One region of the Pseudoalteromonas sp. H103 genome, then DNA from elsewhere that is predicted to be linked to it. Evidence: predicted binding sites of a transcription regulator. Region 1 holds the regulator's gene; each other region holds the start of a gene.
What was found. Region 1 encodes FliA, which starts transcription of late flagellar genes. Its sites were predicted from a motif close to CTAAAGNTNNNNNNNNNNNNGCCGATA; they were not measured.

Region 1 (5,632 bases):
TTGATGTACCTATTGCGACAAGTTGGTAGTGTTTACCACTTGCTCGTATTGACGCATTATTTGAGTGAGCTTTTGCAGGCTCAGCACGTTGAAAGCTTCTATCAGGCTGCTTTACAGTGCTAGCCCCTGAAAAACTGGAGCGTACAGACGTTGCTCTTTCCACTGGTTTACTTGTAGTGATTGGCTTAAACGCTCTTGGCGCCCGCCTTCTTCCTATTTCTTTTACTTTTGTTTGTAGTAACTTAATAGCATCTTCGTTATTACGCGCAATATCTTCGAATTTTTTTGGTAAAAAATCCATTGCTCCAGCATCTAGTGCATCTAGTGTTGCTGTTGCACCATCACGTGTTAGCGACGAAAACATTAATATCGGCGTTGGATTACTCGCCATTATTTCTTTCACAGCACTAATGCCATCAAGCACGGGCATTTCTACATCCATAGTGATCATGTCAGGGCGTAGCTGCGCTGTTTTTTCTACAGCTTCTCTGCCATTTACAGCAAAACCTATAACGTGTATGTCGCTATCTTGTTCAAGTATTTCGCTTACTCTACGGCGAAAAAAGCTTGAATCATCAACAACTAAAACTTTAACGGCCATTTAGCTCTCTTATTAAGTTTATGCGCAGGTAAGTATTTACTACAAACCTGCATTATTATTAGCCTGCGTAATGTTTTAACATGCTTGGAACATCAAGAATAAGTGCAATACCACCATCAGAGGTAATTGTAGCGCCTGCCATACCTGGCGTGCCTTGAAGCAATGCATCTAGCGGCTTAATTACCACTTCCTCTTGGCCTATTAATGAATCGACAACAAAACCAACTTGCTGCGTTCCAATTTGAACAATAACAACATGTCCTTGGGCTTTTCGCTGAGAGCGGTCTGCACCTTTAACTAGCCAATGCTCTAAATAAAATAACGGAATCGCTTTTTTACGCACAATAATTGTTAATTGACCATCAACAACATTTGTCTTAGTTAAATCTAAATGGAATATCTCACTTACCCCAGCCAGTGGTAAGGCAAATGTTTGTGCACCAACAATAACCATTAAGGTAGGTAAAATAGCTAAAGTTAGAGGAACTTTTATTTCTAAAATAGTGCCTACACCTAGCTCAGACTGTATGCTAACCGATCCATTCAATTGAGTGATTTTAGTTTTTACTACGTCCATCCCTACACCACGGCCAGAAATATCTGAAATTTCTTCTTTGGTAGAAAAACCTGGAGCAAAAATTAGGTTATAAGCTTCAGTGTCAGAAAGTCGACTCGCTTGGTCATGATCGAGAACGCCTTTACTAATCGCTATTTTTTTGAGTTTCTCCGCGTCCATACCTGCACCATCATCTTTAATGGTTAACAAAATATGATCGCCTTCTTGCGATGCAGATAACGTTACATTTCCTGTTCGTGGTTTACCTGCGGCTTCACGGGCGGCTGGCATTTCAATTCCATGATCGACTGAATTACGAACTAAATGCACAAGAGGATCGGCAAGCGCTTCAACTAAGTTTTTATCTAAATCAGTTTCTTCACCAACAAGTTGTAGATTTATATCTTTATTTAAACTACGCGCTAAATCACGAACAACACGAGGGAAACGGCCAAAAACCTTTTTGATTGGCTGCATTCGTGTTTGCATAACCGCACCTTGAATATCAGCAGTTACTACATCAAGATTAGATATTGCTTTGCCCATGGCCTCGCTATCAGAGTTAGTGGCAAGACTCACTAAGCGATTTCGAACAAGTACTAGCTCACCCACCATATTCATAATTTGATCAAGACGCTTAGTATCTACACGTACTGTAGTTTCAGCTGGCGGTGGTGCTGCCTTTTTAGGTGCAGGAGGTGCTTTTGCTGCAGGCTTTTCAGGTGCTTTTTCAACTGGTTTTGGTGCAGGGGCTTTAGCTGGTTCCGCTTTTTTTACCGGCTCAGGCTGTTTTGCAGCTGGCGGTGAAACAGGCTCTGGTTGTTTTGCAGCTGGTGCGCTTTCTGTCGATTTAGGAGCAGTCCCTTTACCATGAAGCTCATCAAGAAGCGCTTCAAACTCATCATCACTAATTTCATCATCTGACGATGAACTCACATCGCTTGGTGCTGCTTTAGCTTGTTCAACAGGAGCTTGTGCAGTGTTACTTTTTTCTGGTTCTGAGTTTGCTACAGCACCAAAACTACCAACACCATGTAATTCATCTAATAAACTATCGAATTCATCATCTGTTATATCGCCGCTAAAATCAGCACCGCTTGCTGTTGCTTCTTCAGCAATAGGACCTTGTCCTTTACCATGAAGTTCATCAAGCAGGTTTTCAAATTCGTCTTCGGTAATTTCATCTATTTGTGCATCAGCTGCGCTAGGTGCACCACTAAACAATTCATCAAAAGCAAATGGGTCTTCTTCGTCTATATCATTCGCTTCTACAGACTCAGCTTGAGGTTGCTCTGGTTCATTTTGGGATGCTGCACCGGCTAGTTCAGCCTCTGTCGGCGGTAAACCAAGTATATGGAGAGTTTCGAGTAACTGAGGGTCTGCAGGTTCAGGTTTGTCTCTATTTTGAATAGTCGCAAACATTTCATTAATGGTGTCGAGGGCTTGTAATATAACATCCATCAACTCAGAGTTGACAGTTCGCACTCCTTGACGCAGTAAATCGAATACGTTTTCTGCACCATGACACGCATCAACAAGCTCCGTCATTGCTAAAAAGCCGGCACCACCTTTTACGGTATGAAAACCTCTAAATATAGCATTTAGTAGTTCGGTATCTTCTGGGTTATTTTCCAGCTCAACTAACTGTTCAGATAAAAGCTCTAGGATTTCTCCAGCTTCTACAAGAAAGTCTTGTAAAATATCTTCATCGACTTCAAAGCTCATGCAGTTACTCTCCTCTTAGAAGCCCAAACTTGATAAAAGATCATCGACTTCATCTTGATCAGATACAACATCATTACGTGAATCTTTATCAATAATAGGGCCTTCAGGACCTGCTAAAGTTTGTGTGGCAACTGGTTCTTCTGTTTTTTGTTGTTCTATTATTTCAGCTGTGCTGTCATCTTGTGCAGCAAAGGCTGTTAAAAGATGGAGTAAGCTCTCTTCAACTTCTCTTACAAGTTCTATAACACGACGAATGACCTGTCCGGTTAGATCCTGATAGTCTTGAGCCATTAACACGTTGGTCATTAAGCTCTGTAACTCATCGGTTTTATGATGAGAATTGTTCATAAACTTATCGATGCTATGACACAGCGTCTTAAACTCACCTAACTCAATTTCGCGACTCATTAAGCGATCCCAAGTCGGTTTAATATGAGATATTTCATCTGCTAATTGCTGAGCAATAGGCAAACTTGCTTCAACGGCATCCATTGTTTTATTAGCTGCATTTTCTGTCATTTCCATAACATAATTAAGCCGCTTTTTAGCATCAGGAATAGCGTCGGTAGTTAAGTCAGTTAAACGTGTATCAAGTTCAAAGCTTTTAAGCGCTTCGTGCAATTGACGGGTTAACTTTCCAACTTCAGCAAATAATTCAGATTGCTCTTGTGAAGCGGTTTCTAAAATTAACTGATTGGCTTTCTCTTGCTCACCGTTTTCTAAAAAAACGACGAGTTGTCGAGCTTGTTCTAAAGTTATTTGAGGCGCAGCAGGTGCTGACATAAGCCTCTCCCCCATCATTAACCTAAACGTTCAAATACTTTTTCTAATTTAGTTTTTAATGTTCCAGCCGTAAAAGGCTTCACAATATAACCATTAACGCCAGCTTGAGCTGCTGCAATTATTTGTTCTTTTTTAGCTTCAGCTGTCACCATTAGTACAGGGATATGCTTTAGCTTATCATCTGCACGAATCGCTCTTAAAAGGTCAATACCTTGCATTCCCGGCATGTTCCAATCTGTAACCACAAAGTCAAATACTTGATTTTGTAACATAGGCAAAGCTGTAGAACCGTCATCAGCTTCTTGAACGTTAGTGAAGCCTAAGTCACGTAACAGATTTTTAATAATACGTCTCATCGTTGAGAAATCATCAACAACAAGAATTTTCATGTTTTTATCCAAAACATCCTCCAGTGAGGTTTTAACCTTAGTTTACTTACTACTAATTTATCCAGTCATTGATTTTAGCTTTAAGCTTAATCATCGCCTGACCATGTATTTGACTTACACGCGATTCACTTACATCGAGTATATGTCCTATTTCTTTTAAATTCATTTCATCGTTATAGTACAAAGAAAGTACCATTGCATCACGCTCTGGTAATGATTTAATTGCACTAAGCAAAGACTCATTAAACCGTTCATTTTTAACATTATTAAAAGGTTTGTCTAGTGATAAATCTTGCCCTACAGGAGTGATAACATCTTCATCAACTCCAAGATCCTCAATACCTAATACTTTACTTGCGTTAACATCATTTAAAATATGATGGTACTCATTTAACGAAATTTCAAGTTTTTCAGCAACTTCTGTATCTGATGGTTCACGATTTAAGCTACTTTCAAGCTCTGTGATGGCCTCAGCTACTTGCCTACTTTTACGGTGTACTGAGCGAGGGGCCCAATCACCCCGGCGCATTTCATCGAGCATAGCTCCACGAATTCTTATACCTGCGAAGGTTTCAAAACTTGCGCCTTTGGTTGCATCAAAGTTTTTTGAAGCTTCAATTAAACCTATCATTCCTGATTGAATTAAATCATCAAGTTGAACACTTGGCGGTAATCGAGCAATTAGATGGCATGCCACTTTTTTTACAAGCGATGCATGCTTTTCAACAATCACATTCAAGTTTTGTGTTGTTTGATATCCCATAGCTCTATTCACCAATGTTGTCATAATTAGCCGTTTACTAGTTTTTCAATGAAAAACTCTAAATGCCCAGATGGTTGGTTTGGTATTGGCCATTTAACTGCTTTTGTTGCCAGCGTTTTAAATGCAAGGGCTGCTGGCGAATTCGGAAAGAGTTCTACAATTACTTTTTGGCGACGCGTTGATTTACGCATATTTTCATCATATGGAACGGTGGCAACAAGCTCCATTGAAATATCTAAAAACCGATCCGTTACTTTAGATAGCTTTGCAAATAACTCTTGGCCTTCTCGCATACTGCGGACCATATTTGCAACAATTTTAAATTTATAAACACCATGCTCACGGCTTAATACTTTAATTAACGCATATGCATCAGTTATTGATGTTGGCTCATCACAAACAACAACCATGACATCTTGTGCAGCTCGAGAAAAACTTAGCACCATGTCAGAAATACCGGCGGCAGTATCTACAATTAAAATATCAAATTCAGTGTTGAGTTCACTAAAAGCACGAATTAAACCAGCATGCTCTGAAGACGATAGTTCGACCATACTCTGCGAACCCGACGTAGCAGGTACAATTTTTATTCCTGCAGGGCCTTCAACTAAAATTTCATCCAGCTCGCATTCGCCAGATAAAACATGTGACAAGTTGCGCTCTACGCGCAAACCAAGCATCACATCACAATTTGCTAAGCCTAAGTCGGCATCAAGCACTAATACTCGATTACCTTGCTGCCCTAATGCAATAGCAGTATTTAGAGAAACGTTTGTTTTCCCTACTCCACCTTTACCACCAGTAACAGCGATAAC
Region 2 (5,632 bases), on a different contig from region 1:
AATAAAACGAATCCACTACGAGCTAAAATCATAGGTTATACGGTCATACTTGTTGTACTTACGGGGGCGCTTGTCGCTAATATAGCACTGCGTAAAACCATGGACTTTGATATTATCCGTGATAGAAACCAATTATACCGTGTCGACTTTGATGGTTTGGTAGAAAACACTTACACGTTAAAAGTGATTAATAAAGCGCAATACGAGCAAACCTTTAACATTAAGGTCCAAGGACTTGATAACTTTAAATACATAGGTAAGCAAACATTTACTGTGCAAGCTGGTCAGTCTCACAATGTACCACTTTCGCTTGTAATGGACCCTTATGATTTAAAAGCACCAATGACCGAGTTCAACTTTGTGCTTTCGCCAGTCAGTGAACCTGACGAAACGATATCGCAGCCAAGTAACTTTTTTAAAGCACGGTAATATCGGCTTACCCAATAAGTAGGAAGTTATAGCAATTAACAAAAGCGGGTGAATAACCCGCTTTTATTTTATATAAGAAGAGTATGAGTAAATTTAGCTTTATTGACCTAACACCCGACCTAATACTCGATGCTATAGAAACGGTAGGCATTTATGCTGAGTCGGGTTTATTAGCACTTAACAGTTACGAAAACAGAGTTTATCAATTTAAGGCTGAAGATGGCCTGCGCTACGTAGTAAAGTTTTATCGCCCAGAACGCTGGAGCAAAGAGCAAATTCAAGAAGAACATGATTTTGCATTTGAACTAGCAGAGGCAGAAGTACCAGTAGTTGCACCGGTTAAATATAATGGAAAAAGCTTGTTTGAGCACCAAGGCTATTTGTTTGTGTTATTTCCAAGCGTAGGTGGACGCCTATTCGAGGTTGATAACCTAGATCAACTTGACGTGATGGGGCGATTAATTGGCCGTATGCATCAAGTTGCTAAAACCAAACCATTTACGCATAGACCAACACTTACCTGTGAAGAATACTTACATACAGCCAAAGTTCATCTTCAAAAAAGTAACTTGGTGCCAATGGGAATAAGTACTGCTTTTTACACTATTTTAGATTTAGTAATAGAGCAGGCACAAACGCAGTATAAAGATACGCACAGTATTCGCTTACATGGAGATTGCCATGCAGGTAACATATTGTGGGCAGGTGATGCGTTAATGTTTGTTGATTTAGATGATAGCCGTCAAGGTCCTGCTATTCAAGATTTATGGATGATGCTCAGTGGCGATAGGGCTACGCAACTGTTACAGTTAGACACCCTTGTAAATGCGTATGAAGAGTTTTGTGATTTTGACCACACTCAACTCAAATTGATTGAACCGCTGCGAGCGATGCGTATTATTCATTACATGGGATGGGTAGCTAAACGATGGAGCGATCCTGCTTTTGTACGGAACTTTTCGTGGTTTGCAGATGACAAATACTGGGAGCAACAAATTTTAGCGCTAAAAGAGCAGCTTGCAGCACTGCAAGAAGCACCGCTTAAGTTATTGCCATAATATTTTATTTAAAGATAAGTACAACGAGATACCAATGCTTAAAAAATTGAAACTGAGTTTATTACTTTTATGTTTACCATTTGCAGCACTTGCTGCACAGTTTGAAGCCGATAACCAATATACAGTGATTGATGTAGATAAAAGCGCGGAGCCACAGGTAACCGAGTTTTTTTCTTACTATTGCCCGCACTGTTTTAAATTTGAGCCAGTTGCTAAAGCAATCGAAAAAAACCTACCTGAAGGTACAGAGTTCATTAAAAACCATGTGAACTTTTTAGGCGGCGTTTCGCCACAAGCACAAAGCAATTTGAGCTATGCCTACTTAATTGGCAAAAAACATGGGCAGGCGCAAAGCATTAGCGATCAAATATTCAAAAGCATTCATGTTCAACGTGCTCCTTTAACGCAAATGAAAGACGTTAAAAAGTTACTTGAAGTTAACGGTATTGATAGCGCGACATTCGATCAAGACATTGCAAGTATGCCAATTATTGCCGCTGAACGTGCAATGCAAGACAAACAAAATAAATACTCGAAAATTGGCGCACTTACAGGCGTGCCTACTTTTATAGTTAACGATAAATATAAAATAAATATTAACACCATCAATAATCAGCAAGAACTTGATGAGTTAGTTGCTTTTTTACTAACACTTTAATCTCGGAGAATAATAATAATGATCAAATTAGTTAAAGCAGGTTTACTTGCAGTATTACTGCCAATGGCAGCAACTAGTTTTGCAGCAACGTATGAAGAAGGCGTGCATTACGACGTGGTATCTGAGCGTGCAACTAAAAAACCAGAGATTAAAGAGTTTTTCTCATTTTACTGCCCTGCATGTAATAACATGGAAGCATTAATTGGTGAGTTTAAACCTAAGCTTGATAAAAATGTTAAATTTAAAAAGAGCCATGTGGATTTTGTAGGTGTTCGTGACCCAGAAAATCAACAAATGATGAGCCAAGCGCTAGCGACAGCTGAAGTGCTTCCACAAAAAGATAAAATTGTTTCTGCAATTTTTAATCACATTCATACCAAGCGCGCTAAGTTTAATGAGCTTGCTGATGTAAAAGATATATTTGTAGCACAAGGTGTAGATGGCGATAAGTTTGATAAGCTTTTCAAAAGCTTCTCGGTACGTACGCTAAGCTCTAAAATGAAACGCGATCAAAACTACTTTAAAGAAAAAGGCGCACTACGTGGCGTACCTACATTTATTGTAAATGGTAAGTACAAATTAAACCTTGGCCGAGAGTCGGGTATTACTGAGCCAGAAGACATTGGTAAACTGATTAATTATTTAGCTAGCAAATAAATTTAGCTAAAACTAAAAAAGCTCCTCAGGGAGCTTTTTTGCTTTATAAGGATGTAGCAATGGAAAAAATATTAGTATCGAGTTGCTTGCTAGGGCAGCCTGTTCGTTATGATGGAAAAGGACAAACATTACAGCATCCACAATTACGGGTATGGCAAAGTAATAAGAAAATAATATCCTTTTGTCCTGAAGTTGTTGGTGGGCTATCTACTCCTAGAGCTCCTGCTGAAATAATACAGGGGAGAGTAATTACTAATTCAGGAGAGGATGTTACAGAGCAATTTCAAACTGGGGCTAATATAGCGCTAGAAGTTTGTAAAAAGAATAAAGTTCGTTTTGCTCTACTTAAAGAATCGAGCCCTTCTTGTGGACGAAATACAATATATGATGGAAAGCATCGCGGAGTAAAAATCGAAGGTCTAGGTTTAACTGCAGCATTATTAATGAAGAATGGGATTCAAGTGTTTAGTGAAGAACAAATACCAGCACTTATAAAAGTACTGGCACTTTAATTTTGGTTGGTTATTTACGCTGTAAGAAAACACCTGATTCTATGTGATGCGTATAAGGGAACTGATCAAATATCGCAAAGCGCTTAACGTTATGCGTACGAGTTAAATGATCAAGATCACGCTCAAGGGTTTCTGGATTACACGATATATAAATTATATTTTCGTAATTAGCCACTAAATCACACGTTAACTCATCCATGCCTGCGCGCGGTGGATCAACTAATATGGTTTGGCAGTCGTAGCTTTTTAAATCTATGCCCTCTAAGCGAGAGAAAGTACGCTCACCATTCATTGCTTGAGTAAACTCTTCGCTCGACATACGTATAATATCGAGATTATCTACATTGTTTTTGGCAATGTTATACTGAGCAGAGTGAACAGACGATTTAGATATTTCAGTTGCTAGTACTTTATTAAAAGAACCCGCCAGTGCAATAGAAAAGTTACCGTTACCGCAATAAAGCTCTAATAAATCATTTTTAAGTGGTTTACATAAGTCTTGCGCCCATTCAAGCATATTAATATTTACTTTAGCATTTGGCTGAGTAAAGCTGTTTTCAACTTGTTGGTAAATAAGCTCTTGGCCGTTAACAGTTAAACGCTCAGTAACAAAGTCATCACCAAGTACTTCTTTTTGTTTACGGGCACGGCCAATAAAATCAATTTTGTACTTGCTGCTTAGTTTTTCTTTAAGTGCTTTTATTTCAGTTAGCCACTGCTCATCTAGTGGTTTGTGATAAAGCAGGCTCACTAAAATTTCACCGCTTAGGGTTGATAGGTAATCTATTTGAAATAGCTTGCGGCGTAAAATCTCACATGGTTTAAGATTTTCAATCATCACCTGCATGATTTCATCTACAAGAGGTGCCGCAGGATCAAATGTATCTACGCGAATTTTTTCTTTTGTTTGTTGATCAAACATAATATGGAACAGATCGTCGCCATCGTGCCATACTCTAAACTCTGCGCGTTGACGGTAGTTAGTTGGCTCTGAGCTAAATACTTCTAGCTGCTCCACACCAAAACGTCGAAACTGTGCACTTATACGCTGCTCTTTTTCACTTAATTGCGCTTGGTACTGTGTGGTATCTATTTTAATAACTGCCATTAACGCTACTACCTTATCTAAGATCTGTTTATCGGCGTTATTGTAGGGTGCGCTGTGTATTTGTCTAGTTTTGGTTAGAGTTAATGGTGTTTTTTTGCTCGCTTAACTTTAGTTTTATTTGCGCTGGCCGATAAATAGCTACGCACGCATAGGAGACAGTTTATGAAAATAGGTAACTATAACTTTACGCCAAACAGTAATGTCAATAAATTCAATAATAAGGCTGATATTCAGCAGCCTACAATTGAGTCTCCTCAAGATAGCTATCAACAACGAGGTAGAGAGCTTGCTGCAAAAGTACTCGGCGATAAAATGGCTGAGCAACTAGGCTTACCCGTTCAAGAAAAAAAAGCAGAGAAATCACTATTTGATTTTGATGAGATAGTAAAAAATGTACTCGACTTTGTCAGTGGCGCCGTTAATAAGGCAAAAGCAAACGGCGCTGACGATGACAAGCTTAAGAATATGCTTGGCGAAGCGCGCAAAGGAGTACAAATGGGTATTGATGATGCCGTTGAAGAACTTAAAGGCACTGGTATTTTTAATGACGACATGGAAGAAGGCATTAAAAAATCACAAGAGGGTATCTTCGACGGTATAGATACATTGGAGGAATCGTTATTTAATCCTCAACCTGCCAGTGTAAGTATAAGCCAAGGCCAATATGTAAGTATGAGCAGTGATGCTCAGTACAAGTTTACAACTGCCGAAGGTGATGAAGTAAGCATAAGCTTTGCCGATGCATACGAGTCCCAATCAGCTAGCGGTTATAGCAGAACCAATGATAGCGAATCATATGCAAGTTCGTCATCGCAATCTCGCCAGGTGTCTTTTTCAATGTCGGTTAATGGTGAATTAAACGAACAAGAGCAAGATGCAATTAATGCGATGATGGAAGACTTACAAAATGTAAGCTCAACATTTTTTGGTGGCGATTTAGATAAAGCATTTGAACAAGCGCAAGAGTTAAGTTTAGGTAGTGAACAGCTGGTGGCTTTTTCTATGGATTTACGTCAAACAAAAACGGTCGCAACTGTTAAAAGCTACGAAGAGTATAAGCCTGCTCCAGAAAAAGAAGTGGCTGATACATTAGCTCCTTTTAACGATGATCTAAAAAATGCTTTTGAAAAAGCAGGTGAGTTAGGCTTACAAAATCAACTTGCTGGGATCTTACAATGGTTAAACCAAGATCAACAAGAAATCGATAAGC
Region 3 (5,632 bases), on a different contig from region 1:
CGTTTTTAGTTTATGTATACGTTCAAGCTCTTGAACGGTAACTGCTTTATCTGTTGCTGCAATATCTAAAGATTGTCCGCCCACCATGCCCTCAAGGCCAGATGCTTTAGCTAGTTGAGCAATCATTTTTATCTGTGTTTGCGAAGAGCATGTAAATTCATGGCTTGCTATTAACTCAAAGGCGAGGGTTTGTAGTGCATCACCAGCTAAAATTGCGTGCGCTTCGCCAAACTCAATATGGCAAGTAGGGCGACCACGACGTAAATCGTCATCATCCATCGCAGGTAAATCATCATGAACAAGTGAGTAGCTATGAATACATTCAATAGCGCCTGCCAATATGTCCAAATCTTGCTTTTTAGCACCGAGCATTTCGCCTGTGGCGTACACTAAAAATGGGCGTAGTCTTTTGCCACCATTAAATAACCCATACTCTGTGGCACTTTTTATTGTTTGCTCTGTATCGAGAGGTTGGTCAAAATGTTGTTGTAAAGTAGCTACTACATCTTTTTGAGCACATTCAATATAATCTTTAATGCTCACAACTATTCCATATCGTTATCAAAGTTTGTAAGTGCTGACTTTTCGCTGTTACCCATCAAAATTGATACTTTTTGCTCTGCTTGCTGTAATTTTCCTGATGAAGCACTCGCTAATGCAATTCCACGTTCAAATTGTTTAAGCGATTGCTCAAGCGACAAATCACCTTGTTCCATATCACTAACAATTGTCGATAATTCTTCTAGTGCTTGTTCGAAACTTAAGTTTTCAGGTTTTTTAGTCGCCATCTTTATTTCAGCTTACATAATAAATTTAGGGGTCAATTTTAGGGGGAATGCTAAACTAGGTCAAAGGATGATATTGGTTTTTTACCTTTATGGCGTTAAATTATATTTAATTGCATTAATAAAGGCTTAATAGCACTCTTAATGGTTAATAAATTAGGTTGCACATATAACTTGATCTAAAATAGTGCTAAAGGCTGCTTTTTATGTTTATTTATAAAAATGGCTTAAGCAATTCAGTATGTTGCCGATAAGCAGATAATAATAAAAGTTTATAATAAGGCACTGAACATGAAACCTCTGGAGGAAATGTGGATTTAGCAACCATAATCGGGATCCTAGGCGCAATTGGCTTAATTGTCATGTCTATGTTTATGAGTAGTAGCGGTGAAATGGCTATGTTTGCCGATGCTCCTTCAAGTGTCATTGTTTTTGGCGGCTCACTGTTTATTGTTTTATCAAACTTCACCATGTCACAATTTTTAGGCATAGGTAAAGTAGTTGGTAAGGCATTCATGTTTAAAATAGAATCCCCTGAAGAGCTAATAGAAAAAGCAGTAGAACTTGCTGATTCAGCACGTAAAGGTGGTTTTTTAGCCCTTGAAGAAGCCGAAATTCCCAATCCATTTATGCGCAAAGGCGTAGATATGCTTGTTGATGGGCATGATGCTGACGTTGTGCGTGCAACACTTCAAAAAGATATTTCTTTAACCACTACCCGTCATGAAATGGGCGCGGGTTTATTTAAGTCGCTTGCTGATATAGCACCTGCTATGGGCATGATTGGTACACTCATTGGCTTGGTTGCAATGTTATCTAACATGGACGACCCTAAAGCAATTGGACCCGCAATGGCTGTAGCACTATTAACTACTTTATATGGTGCATTTTTAGCAAACGTTGTAGCAATTCCAATTCAGGTAAAACTCGAACTACGTAAAGACGAAGAAGCAATGAACCAACGTTTAATTTTGGATGCAATTTTAGGTATCCAAGATGGTCAAAACCCAAAAGTAATTGAAGGTATTTTGAAAAACTACTTAGCTGAATCTAAACGTAAAGTAGATACCGAGGAGTAACCATGTCTGATCAAGAGTGCAAATGCCCACCACCAGGTTTACCTGCTTGGATGGGAACTTTTGCCGATTTAATGTCATTATTAATGTGCTTCTTTGTACTCTTGCTTGCGTTTTCAGAAATGGATGTACTTAAATTTAAACAAATAGCAGGCTCGATGAAGTTTGCATTTGGTGTGCAAAATAAAATAGAAGTAAAAGATATCCCCAAAGGCACGTCTGTTATTGCCATGGAATTTACTCCCGGTAAACCAGAGCCAACCCCTATAGAAACCATTCAACAACAAACTGTAGAAATGACCCAGCAAATGCTTGAGTTTCAAGCAGGTGATGAAAGCTCAGCCGGTGGTAGGCAAGAGCAGCGAGGAGATAAACGCGGAGGGGAGTCGCGTAGCACTTCGCAAGAGCAATCGTCAGAGCAAGCAACTTCAGCGGCCGATCAAGAGCAAACAAATGAGTTAGTTAAAAAAATAGCGCAACAACTCGAAAAGCAAATTATAGATGGTGCAATAGAGCTTGAATCTTTAGGGCAGCAAATTATTATTCGTATTCGTGAAAATGGCTCATTTCCCTCAGGGAGTGCATTTTTACAACCTAAGTTTAAACCTATCATTCAAGATATTGGTGTGCTGTTAAAAGATGTACCTGGCGAAATTACTGTTTCGGGACATACCGACGATTTTCAGGTTTCAAATGAGTTATATATTAATAATTGGGACTTATCGTCAAAGCGTGCTGTAGCAGTCGCAAGCGAGCTGCAAACAGTGCAAGGGTTTGATAAAAACCGGATGATGGTAGTAGGGCGTGCCGATACTCGCCCACTTGTACCAAACGATTCAAATGAAGATCGCCGAAGAAACCGTCGAGTAGAAATATCAATCTTGCAAGGTAAGGCTAAAGAGTCTGATCCTATTGATGTGCGATAAGTTATTGCTTTGTGTTATATCTCATTATGTTTGTTTTAATTTAAGGTACTTAATTGCCTAAGTATCTTGGCAATTTCATCATTTTAGCTTACAGTACATTTCCTTAACATATGTAATGGAGTGCCTGTGAAAATAATCAATAAATATTGCGACATGCCGGGTAATGGTGATGGTACTGATGACGATACAAAAACAAAATAGGGCAGAGTATTTTGCCTGAATGGTTTTTGTATATTGTCAGTATTTTAAGTAAAAGCTGGGTTTTAATGCTAAGCCCGGCTATTTTTATATTTTTTGTATTTAAAGATCGACTAGCCTTTCGATTTGTACTACTTACCGCAGCTTTTTTCCTCTTTGGTAACCTAACTGCTTCAAGCCTAAGAGCGTTTGATGACATTTATATTTATCGTTATTTAGTTTGGGCGCTCACAGATATTATTTGGATGGCACTTATAGCCTACTGGGGTATAAAGGATAAAGTTTATTTATGGCAATGTGTTATTGGGCAACTAGTTGTTATTGGCGCACCTATATTACAACTATTCCGATTAGTTGATCGCCACTTGTGGGATTTAGCTTACAGTACAGTTATTTATCAGACCCTAATGCCATTTATCAATATTGCCACGGTGGTTGTATGCTATTTACCTTTAATTATCCTTTTCACTAAGCAAGGCAGTGTAAGGTCAAAAAGAGAAAACTCCTCACCTTAAAATAGTTGTGCTAAACTACTGTTTATATAAACAGTGAGTGAGCGACTCCCATGAAACTCTACATTGCAGAAAAACCATCACTAGGCAGAGCAATTGCTGATGCCTTACCAAAACCACATAAAAAACACGATGGGTATATAGAAGTAGCTAATGGTGATTGTGTCTCGTGGTGTATAGGGCACTTACTTGAGCAAGCAGAGCCTGATGACTACGATGAGCGCTTCAAAAAATGGCAATTTGAACACCTTCCTATTGTGCCTGAGCAGTGGCAGCTAAAGGCTAAAACGAAAACTCGCAAGCAATTAACTATTTTAAAAAAGTTAATTAAACAAGCATCATTGTTAGTTCATGCTGGTGATCCCGACCGCGAGGGTCAACTTTTGGTCGATGAGGTAATAGAGCAAGCCAAAATAAGCAAAACTAAAAAGCAAAGTATTCAGCGTTTACTAATAAGCGATTTAAACTTAGCAGCAGTTAAAAAAGCACTTAGTAGTATGCGCTCTAATCGCGAATTTATTCCACTTAGTGTATCAGCGCTTGCACGTTCACGAGCGGATTGGCTTTTTGGTATGAACCTTACGCGTGCCTATACTTTAGCTGGGCAAAAAGCAGGGTTTGGCAATGTGTTATCAGTTGGGCGCGTACAAACCCCTATTTTAGGTTTAGTGGTTAACCGCGATAACGAAATAGCTAATTTTGTATCAAAACCATTTTATGAAGTGTTGGCGCATTTAGTTACTCCAAAGCAGCAGTTATTTACAGCTAAGTGGGTGCCGAGTAAAGCTTGCGAGCCTCATCAAGATGAAGAAGGGCGGGTATTAAATAAAGCACTCGCCGAAAATGTAGCTTCGCGTATAACTAATCAAAAAGGAGAGGTAACAGCACTTGAACAAAAACAAAAAAAACAAAGTGCACCTTTACCTTATAATTTATCTTCACTTCAAATAGATGCTGCAAAGGCATTTGGTATGGCTGCTCAGCAGGTGCTTGATATTTGCCAAACACTTTATGAGCGCCATAAATTAATCACCTACCCTCGTTCAGATAATCGTTATTTACCTAAAGAACATCACTTAGATGCGCCTTCCATTTTAAAAGCAATTGCAGCAAATGGCGGTCAAAAAACTGAGTTTGCGAATGGGGCTGATGCTAAAAAATGCAGTAAATGCTTTAATGATTCAAAAGTTGCTGCACACCATGCAATTGTGCCCACAGCAAAGCAATTAAAAACTGCAAACTTGGCCACTGATGAAGCAAAAGTGTATCAGCTCATTTGTAGGCATTATTTGATTCAGTTCTACCCTGACTACATTTACAACGAAACTAAAACTGAGATAACAATTGCTGGTGGTTTATTTAAAGCCAATGCCAAGCAAGACGTAAATTTGGGTTTTAAGGTACTAATGGGTAAAGGCGAGCTAAAAGATGAAGCAACTTTACCTCATTTAGCTAAAGGGATGGCGCTTAATTGCACTAAAGGTGAGGTTGTTGAAAAGCATACTACACCTCCATCACATTTTACTGATGCAACATTGTTGGCTGCGATGACGGGCATTAGCCGTTACGTTAAAGATCCACAAATTAAAAAAGTATTAAAAGAGACCGATGGTTTAGGTACTGAGGCTACTCGCGCAGGTATTATTGAATTGTTATTTAGACGTCGCTTTTTAAAGCGTGAAGGTAAAGCAATTAAAGCAACCGAAACCGGTTTGGCACTTATTAGTGTTTTACCACAAGGCTTAGCAAGTCCCGATTTAACGGCTAAGTGGGAGTCGAGCTTAGGGGATATAGCGCAACAAGCAATGAGTTATCAGCAGTTTTTACAGCCATTACTGGCAGAGCTTGAAAGCTTTGTACAACAGGCGGCTAATTGCGATAGCCATGTATTTTCAAAGCTATCTAAAACATCTCCTAAAAAACGCTTTGCTAAGCAAGGCAAAAAAGCGCCATATAAAAAATCAAATTATAAAAAGAGCTCCGCAACTACTTAATAACTGAGCTCTTTAGTACTGCTTATTAATTATTAAATAAAGCGACTGCAGCGTTACTCATAGCTTTTATACCTGTAGGTAGTGCTACTTTATAATCAGGTGCAAATTTACTTGAATGTAATGAAGGGAGTGTTTCGTTAT

Region 2: ATS74_RS06995 (DUF5610 domain-containing protein) is a predicted target of FliA. The motif match lies at 4,529-4,555, and genes of this name have one in related genera.
Region 3: pomA (flagellar motor protein PomA) is a predicted target of FliA. The motif match lies at 1,012-1,038, and genes of this name have one in related genera.

Annotation. Positions count from the first base shown of each region.
Region 1 is NZ_LOFG01000012.1:339,488-345,119, forward strand. Features, by position in the region: partial or broken gene ATS74_RS08865 (protein-glutamate methylesterase/protein-glutamine glutaminase) at 1-601, opposite strand, end outside; gene ATS74_RS08870 (chemotaxis protein CheA) at 660-2,882, opposite strand; gene ATS74_RS08875 (protein phosphatase CheZ) at 2,898-3,665, opposite strand; gene cheY (chemotaxis response regulator CheY) at 3,683-4,066, opposite strand; gene ATS74_RS08885 (RNA polymerase sigma factor FliA) at 4,107-4,817, opposite strand; gene ATS74_RS08890 (MinD/ParA family ATP-binding protein) at 4,844-5,632, opposite strand, start outside.
Region 2 is NZ_LOFG01000009.1:1,716-7,347, reverse strand. Features, by position in the region: gene ccoG (cytochrome c oxidase accessory protein CcoG) at 1-429, shown strand, start outside; gene ATS74_RS07020 (serine/threonine protein kinase) at 513-1,487, shown strand; gene ATS74_RS07015 (thiol:disulfide interchange protein DsbA/DsbL) at 1,522-2,145, shown strand; gene ATS74_RS07010 (thiol:disulfide interchange protein DsbA/DsbL) at 2,164-2,802, shown strand; gene ATS74_RS07005 (DUF523 domain-containing protein) at 2,862-3,314, shown strand; gene trmA (tRNA (uridine(54)-C5)-methyltransferase TrmA) at 3,325-4,422, opposite strand; gene ATS74_RS06995 (DUF5610 domain-containing protein) at 4,585-5,632, shown strand, end outside.
Region 3 is NZ_LOFG01000006.1:3,004-8,635, reverse strand. Features, by position in the region: gene ispA ((2E,6E)-farnesyl diphosphate synthase) at 1-543, opposite strand, end outside; gene ATS74_RS05840 (exodeoxyribonuclease VII small subunit) at 546-788, opposite strand; gene pomA (flagellar motor protein PomA) at 1,097-1,864, shown strand; gene ATS74_RS05830 (flagellar motor protein MotB) at 1,867-2,787, shown strand; gene ATS74_RS05825 (hypothetical protein) at 3,000-3,500, shown strand; gene ATS74_RS05820 (DNA topoisomerase III) at 3,551-5,491, shown strand; gene ATS74_RS05815 (M20 metallopeptidase family protein) at 5,517-5,632, opposite strand, start outside.